Regions from separate parts of the Labrys sp. HAY1-8F genome, predicted to be linked through region 2. Evidence: riboswitches for the same ligand, from Rfam matches in the RefSeq annotation. Region 2 holds a riboswitch; the other holds the start of a gene.
The links. Region 2 has a riboswitch for S-adenosylmethionine ahead of ACR9ZN_RS34440 (O-succinylhomoserine sulfhydrylase). Riboswitches for the same ligand answer to the same signal wherever they lie in the genome.

Region 1: another riboswitch for S-adenosylmethionine. It lies ahead of metA (homoserine O-acetyltransferase MetA); the one in region 2 lies ahead of ACR9ZN_RS34440 (O-succinylhomoserine sulfhydrylase).

The regions. Positions count from the first base shown of each region.
Region 1 covers NZ_JBPGWZ010000002.1:924,423-927,825, reverse strand. The annotation lists gene ACR9ZN_RS13320 (hypothetical protein) at 1-164, shown strand, start outside; gene ACR9ZN_RS13315 (TetR-like C-terminal domain-containing protein) at 186-635, opposite strand; gene ACR9ZN_RS13310 (hypothetical protein) at 632-865, opposite strand; gene metA (homoserine O-acetyltransferase MetA) at 904-1,827, opposite strand; SAM riboswitch at 1,883-1,960, opposite strand; gene metH (methionine synthase) at 2,173-3,403, opposite strand, start outside.
Region 2 covers NZ_JBPGWZ010000002.1:5,481,859-5,485,261, forward strand. The annotation lists gene ACR9ZN_RS34425 (ArsR/SmtB family transcription factor) at 1-358, opposite strand, end outside; gene ACR9ZN_RS34430 (hypothetical protein) at 490-750, shown strand; gene ACR9ZN_RS34435 (2'-deoxycytidine 5'-triphosphate deaminase) at 777-1,895, opposite strand; SAM riboswitch at 1,988-2,067, shown strand; gene ACR9ZN_RS34440 (O-succinylhomoserine sulfhydrylase) at 2,103-3,311, shown strand.

The sequences.
Region 1 (3,403 bases), 4.6 Mb from region 2:
GGGGAACCGGCATGTCCAAGATGGGCAGCAATGCCCAGACCATGCTCGATCTTGCAGGCATGACATGGCCGATTTCACCAGAGTTTCGATTGGAGCCCTCCCTCTATCGGCACACCATCATCGACCAGCGCAGGCGTGTTGCGAGGCGATTGGGCTTGCTTTGACGCCTGCAGAGGAACAAGCCCTCAGCTGCATTCGAGGCCGCGGCCCATGGCGCTGACTACCAGGGCGACCTGTTCGCGCAGATAGGGCAGGGGCAACTGCACCAGCTTGCCCTCCAGTCCGAGCAGCACCATGCCATGGGCGGCCGAGAAGAGAGAGCGGGCGAGAAGAGATTTTTCGGAAAGAGGCAGACCCGGCTGGAGCACGGCGAGCGGGGCTTCCAGATGCTGGAAGAGCGCATCTTGCTGGCACAAATGGTCTTCCGGCAGGTCCTGGCCGTCCGGAAGGCGGAAGTCGAAGAGGGCGTGCCAGTGCCCGCCATGCTCGGCGGCGAAATCCAGATAGCCATTGGCGAGCGCGATCAAGGTGCGATTGGCGATGGTGCGCCGACTGCCACCCGCCTCGGCCTGGATCAAGGCCTGTCTGGCCATGGGCACGGTGATGCTGATCCAGACCTGCGTGACGCCGATCAAGACCTTGCACGGACCAGCAGGAGGCCGGCCGGCTGCACATCCGCATCGAAGACGCCAAGACCGAGCAGTTGCTGATGCGCATGGATCGCGCCAAGGATTGAGGGGATTCCGGGGGCGCGGGCACTTTCTTTAGCAGGATAAGCGCGGATTGGAGGGTCGATCTCCAGATCGACCTTCTTCCTCTCCTGCGCGACGGTGCTTCCAAGATGGTCGATCTGGAGATCGACCATCCAATCCGCGCCTAGACGCCCGTGCACCCGAGAGAATCTCAGCGCCCCCTGCCGACTTCGCTCAGGTCATAGGATGTCGTCTGGTAGATCTCGTTGATCCAGTTGCCGAACAGAAGATGGGCGTGGCTGCGCCAGAAATTGCGCGGCGGGAAGGATGGATCGTCATAGGGGAAGTAGTTCTTCGGCAGCTTGATCGGCACGCCCGAGTCGACGTCGCGGAAATACTCATCGGCCAGCGAGGTCGATTCATATTCGACATGGTTGAACAGATAGAGCCGGTTGCCCTTTTGCTCGTGAATGAGACACACGCCGGTTTCGTCCGAATCCATCAGGATCTCCAACTCGGCGTTCTTGCGCACATCTTCGCTGCGCACTTCCGTCCAACGCGAGACGGGGATGTGGAAGTCGTCTGAAAAGCCGTTGAGATAGATCGAGGAAGGCTTGCGGTTGTGGTGCTGGTAAACACCAAAGGCCTTCTCGGTCAGGTCATATTTGGGAATGCGGTGAAAATGCCAGATGGCCGCCATCGCGCCCCAGCACACGTTCAGCGTGGAATGCACGTTGGTCGTGGTCCAGTCGAGGATCTGCTCGAGTTCCTTCCAATAGGTCACGTCCTCGAAGGGCAGGGTCTCCACCGGCGCGCCGGTGATGATGAAGCCGTCGAATTTGCGCTCGCGCACCTCTTCCCAGGTTTCGTAGAAGGCAAGCAGGTGGTCCTCGGAGGTATTCTTGGCACGGTGGCCGCCGACACGCACCAGCGAGAGTTCGACCTGCAGCGGCGTGGCGCCGACCAGGCGCGCCATCTGCAACTCGGTGCGGATCTTGTTGGGCATCAGATTGAGCAGGCCTATCTGCAGCGGACGGATATCCTGCCGGATGGCGGCAGTTTCCGTCATCACCCGCACTCCTTCGCTGACCAGGGTGGAGAAGGCGGGCAGGGTATCCGGAATCTTGATAGGCATGTTGCACTCGATCGACGTTGGGCCAGCCGGAAAGCAATGCGACAGGTCCACGGATGGAATGCATCCAGCGGCCCTTTAGCGAGTTGTTTAACGTGGCTGCAAGCCGGCCGGCCAAATCACCACGGAAGAAGAGGTAATCCTGTGGTGAATGGAAATCAATGGCAATCCTGGGAGCGTGAGCGGTGGGCAGATGGGCTCTCACCTTGCGGGATTGGAGGGTCGATCTCCAGATCGACCATCTTGGAAGCGTCGCACGTGAGGAAGAGGGAAGATGGTCGATCTGGAGATCGACCCTCCATGTTCCCCGTGCATATCCGTGGACCGGAAGCCGGCGATCCCGGGAATCTACTCCGCCGCCTCCGCCGTTCGTGGCACATAGTTCAGCACTGGCGAAAGCCAGCGTTCGACTTCGTTCACCGTCATGCCCTTGCGGGTGGCGTAATCCTCGACCTGGTCCTGCTCGATCTTCGACACCCCGAAGTAATAGGCATCGGGATGGGCGAAATAGAGCCCGGACACCGAGGCGCCCGGCCACATCGCATAGCTCTCGGTCAGGCGTACGCCGATGCGTTCTTCGGCGTCGAGCAGGTGGAACAGTGTGCCCTTCTCGGTATGGTCGGGCTGGGCGGGATAGCCCGGGGCAGGGCGGATACCGCGATAGGGTTCGCCGATGAGCTGGTCGGGGGCCAGGTTCTCGTCGATCGCATAGCCCCAGAACTCCTTGCGGACGCGCTCATGCATGCGTTCGGCGAAAGCCTCGGCGAAACGGTCGGCCAGGGCCTTAACCATGATCGAGCCATAGTCGTCATTGGCGCGTTCGAAGCGCTTGGCGATCTCGTCCTCTTCCATGCCGGCCGTGACCACGAAGCCGCCGAGATAGTCGCCCTGGCCACTCGTTTCAGGGGCAACGAAGTCGGAGAGGGCGACATTTGCCCGCCCGTCGCGCTTGGTGAGCTGCTGGCGCAGGGTGTGCAAGCTTGCGAGCTTCCGGCTGCGGTTCTCATCCGTATACAAATGTATATCGTCGCCGACGGCATTCGCCGGCCAGAAGCCGATTATGGCTTTTGGCTGGAACCATTTCTCCGCGATGATGCGTGCCAACATGGCCCGGGCATCGTCGAAAAGCTGGCGTGCAGCCGCTCCCTGCTTCTCGTCGGACAGGATGGCGGGATAACGCCCCTTCAGTTCCCAGGTCTGGAAGAACGGCGTCCAGTCGATGTAGCGCGAAAGCTCGGCGAGATCGTAGTTCTCGAAGACCCGTGTTCCCAGGAAGGATGGTTTCGGTGCCGTGAAGCCTGTCCAATCCACCTTGTGGGCGTTGGCCCTGGCCTTGGCGAGCGGCAGGCGCAGCTTGTCGGCCTCGCTGCGGGCATGCGCCGCCGCGACCTTGGCGTATTCGGCCTGGACGGTTTCGACATAGCCCGCCTTGTTCGCGGGGGACAGCAGGCTGGAGACGACGCCGACGGCGCGGCTCGCATCCGTCACATAGACGGCCTGGCCACGGTCATAGCGCGGATGCACCTTCACGGCGGTATGGACGCGGCTGGTAGTGGCGCCGCCGATCAGCAGGGGGATG
Region 2 (3,403 bases):
GTCCGGCCAGATGGTCGTAGCAACACCGGCAATAGCGCAGTTCGCGCGCTTTGCCGGTGATCGCCTTGCGCCGCACCGCCTGGTCCGGTGCGAGCACGGACAGGCACTCCAGCGCCTCGGCGACATGGCCGCCGGCCAGGCGGTAATAGCGATGACGCCCTTCCGTCTCGACGGCAAGGAGGCCACCGGCAAGCAGCTTGGCCAAATGGGAGCTCGCGGTCTGAGGCGCGATACGGGCGGCATAGGCCAATTCGCCTGCCGGCAGGGCACGGCCATCGAGCAATGCGGTGAGCATCAGAGCGCGAGCGGGATCGGCGACCAATGATGCGGCAAAGGCAAAATCCGGAATCTCGGGCATGGCATCCTTTTTCTGGAGTGACTATGCACCAATCCGAAACGGCATGCTTCGACGCAGGCCGAAGCATCCGATGCAAACATGGAGTCAAGAAGGGCCCAAGCCATTGGAGGTTGCCGCCACGGAGTGCATTCGTGCGTCGAACCCGCCCCGCTCGCGCCTGCGTCACCGGAGCCTGGCCCTGTAACATCGTACTTCGCCGCGACGGCACGGCTTCGGCTCTCATCAACGTGGCGCGCATGGTCGGAGCGACCGCCGGCGTCGCGGTCCTCGGCTCGCTCTATGCCGTTCTCGGCGGTGGCCCGGCCGGATTGGCTGGTGCCATGACCATGGGCGGGCTGGTGCAGATTTTTACTGCCGCGATGGCTTGGCGAGCGGCGCCAGCCAACCGATGATCCTCGTCGAGGTCCGCCTGTCAGGCCTATCTGAAATGCTTGGATAGTTTCAGCGCCTGGCCCTGATAGTTCGAATTGAGGCCGGAGCCGTATAGGATCTGAGGGCGTTCGAGCATGCGCTCATAGATCAGGCGCCCGACGATCTGGCCGTCCTCGACGATGAAGGGCACCTCGCGCGAGCGCACTTCCAGCACGGCCCGGGCCGCCTCCATGCCATCGGGCGAATAGCCGAAGCCGGGATCGAAGAAGCCGGCATAATGCACGCGGAACTCGCCCACCAGCGGGTCGAACGGCACCATTTCGGCTGCGAATTCCGGTGGCACATGCACGGCTTCCTTGGACGCCAGGATGTAGAACTCGTCCGGGTCGAGGATCATGTCGTTCTTGCCGCGATGCGGGATGGGCTCCCAGAAATCGAGCAGATCGCAGGCCGCCCGCTTGTCGACATCAACAACGGCGGTGTGGCGCTTGGCGCGGTAGCCGACGATACCGTCGCCGAAACCGGTGAGGTCGACGGAGACGGCGACACCGCCGGCGATGTCCGGGTCGGGTGACGAAACCAAGCCCATGCGGCGCTGCAATTCGCGCAAGGAGGCATCGTCGATGCGGGCTTCGCCACGGCGGAAGCGGATCTGGCTCAGGCGCGATCCCGTCCGCACCAGCACCGGGAAGGTGCGCGGTCCGATTTCAGCATAGAGCGGCCCGTCATAACCCGCCTCGACCTGGTCGAAGGCGCGGGCATGGTCGGTGATGACACGGGTGAAGACGTCGAGGCGACCGGTCGAGCTCTTGGGATTGGTGGAAGCGAGAACGCCATCCGGCATTTGCAGGCTTTCGAGCAGGGGCACGATGTAGACGCAGCCCGTCTCCAGCACGGCACCCTTGGTCAGGTCGATCTCATGCAAGGCGAGGTCCCTGATGCGCTCGGCCACGGTGTTGCGCGGCCCCGGCAGGAAGCTCGCCCGCATGCGGTAGGCCTTGGCGCCGAGGCGCAGATCGAGACTGGCGGGCTGAATCTGATCCGAAGCCAGAGGTTGTTCGATGCGGACGGCTCCCGTCTCGACCAGGCCAGCAATCGCCTGGGAGGGCAGGATGCCAAAAGTGTGCAGAAGGCCTGGGGAATGCGGGATGTTCGGGGAGGGCATGGCTCTCGCTTTTTTCTGCCAGCTTATTGCGGTTCCTGGTCTTGCTAGACGAAACCATCCATTGACGCCATCCGGGAGTAGGGCTACTCAACAGTCTTCGTCGTGGTGGATTTGGGCCGGCCGGCTTGCAGCCACGTAAAACAACTCGCTAAAGGGCCGTGGGAAAGAGCGCTGGCGCTCGACTTGCGGCTATCGGGATTGCCGCAGATGACCAAACCTTTGACTTCAGCACCTTCCACCCGGGAATTGCGCCCGGCCACCCGGCTCGTGCATGCCGGCACGCTGCGCTCGCAATATGCGGAGACGTCGGAGGCGCTGTTCCTCACCCAGGGATTTGTCTACGAGAGTGCCGAACAGGCGGAGGCCCGCTTCAAGGGCGAGGATGTCGGCTTCATCTATAGCCGCTTTTCCAATCCCACCGTGGCGATGTTCGAGCAGCGCATGGCGGAACTGGAGGGAGCCGAGGCAGCTCGCGCCACCGCCTCGGGCATGGCCGCCGTCACCGCGACCCTGATCGGCCAGCTCAAGACCGGCGACCACGTCGTCGCCGCCAAGGCGCTGTTCGGCTCCTGCCGCTATGTCATCGAGGAACTGCTGCCGCGCTTCGGCGTCACCTCCACCCTGGTCGACGGCACCGAGCTTGCCCAATGGCAGGCGGCGGTGCGGCCGGAGACGAAGGTGTTCTTCCTTGAAAGCCCGACCAATCCCACGCTCGAGATTCTCGACATCGCCGCCATAGCCAAGATCGCCAAGAGCGCCGGCGCCACGCTGGTGGTGGATAATGTCTTCGCGACGCCGCTGCTGCAGAGCCCGCTCGAACTCGGTGCCGATTGCGTGGTCTATTCGGCCACCAAGCATATTGACGGGCAGGGCCGCTGTCTGGCCGGTGTGATCCTGGCATCCGAGAAGTTCATCAACGACCACATCCAAACCTATTTGCGCCAGACCGGTCCCTCGATCTCGCCTTTCAATGCCTGGGTGATGCTCAAGGGCCTGGAGACTCTGGAACTCAGGGTCGAACGCCAGATCGCCAATGCGGTAAAGGTTGCCGATGCCCTGGGGAACCACAAGGCAGTCGAGCGCGTGATCTATCCCTTCCGCGACGATCATCCGCAGGTGGAACTCGCACGCCGCCAAATGAAGGCGGGCGGCACGCTGGTGACCTTCGAGGTGAAGGGCGGCAAGAGCGCGGCGTTCAAGGTTGCCAATGCGCTGAAGATCACCCGCATCTCCAACAATCTCGGCGACACCAAGAGCCTGATCACCCATCCTTCGACCACCACCCATCAGCGCTTCGAGGAAGACGCGCGCCTGGGCATGGGTATCCGCCAGGGCATGCTGCGCTTCTCGGCCGGCATCGAGAGCTCCGATGACCTGATCGCCGATTTCACGCAGGCGCTCGACAAGGCACTGTAATCGGGAGGCTGGTCCTCGGACCAGCCAGGAAATACCGCGCTCCCTGGAGGAGTCCGGGCTGGTCTGAAGACCGGCCCCCGAATTGAACTTTG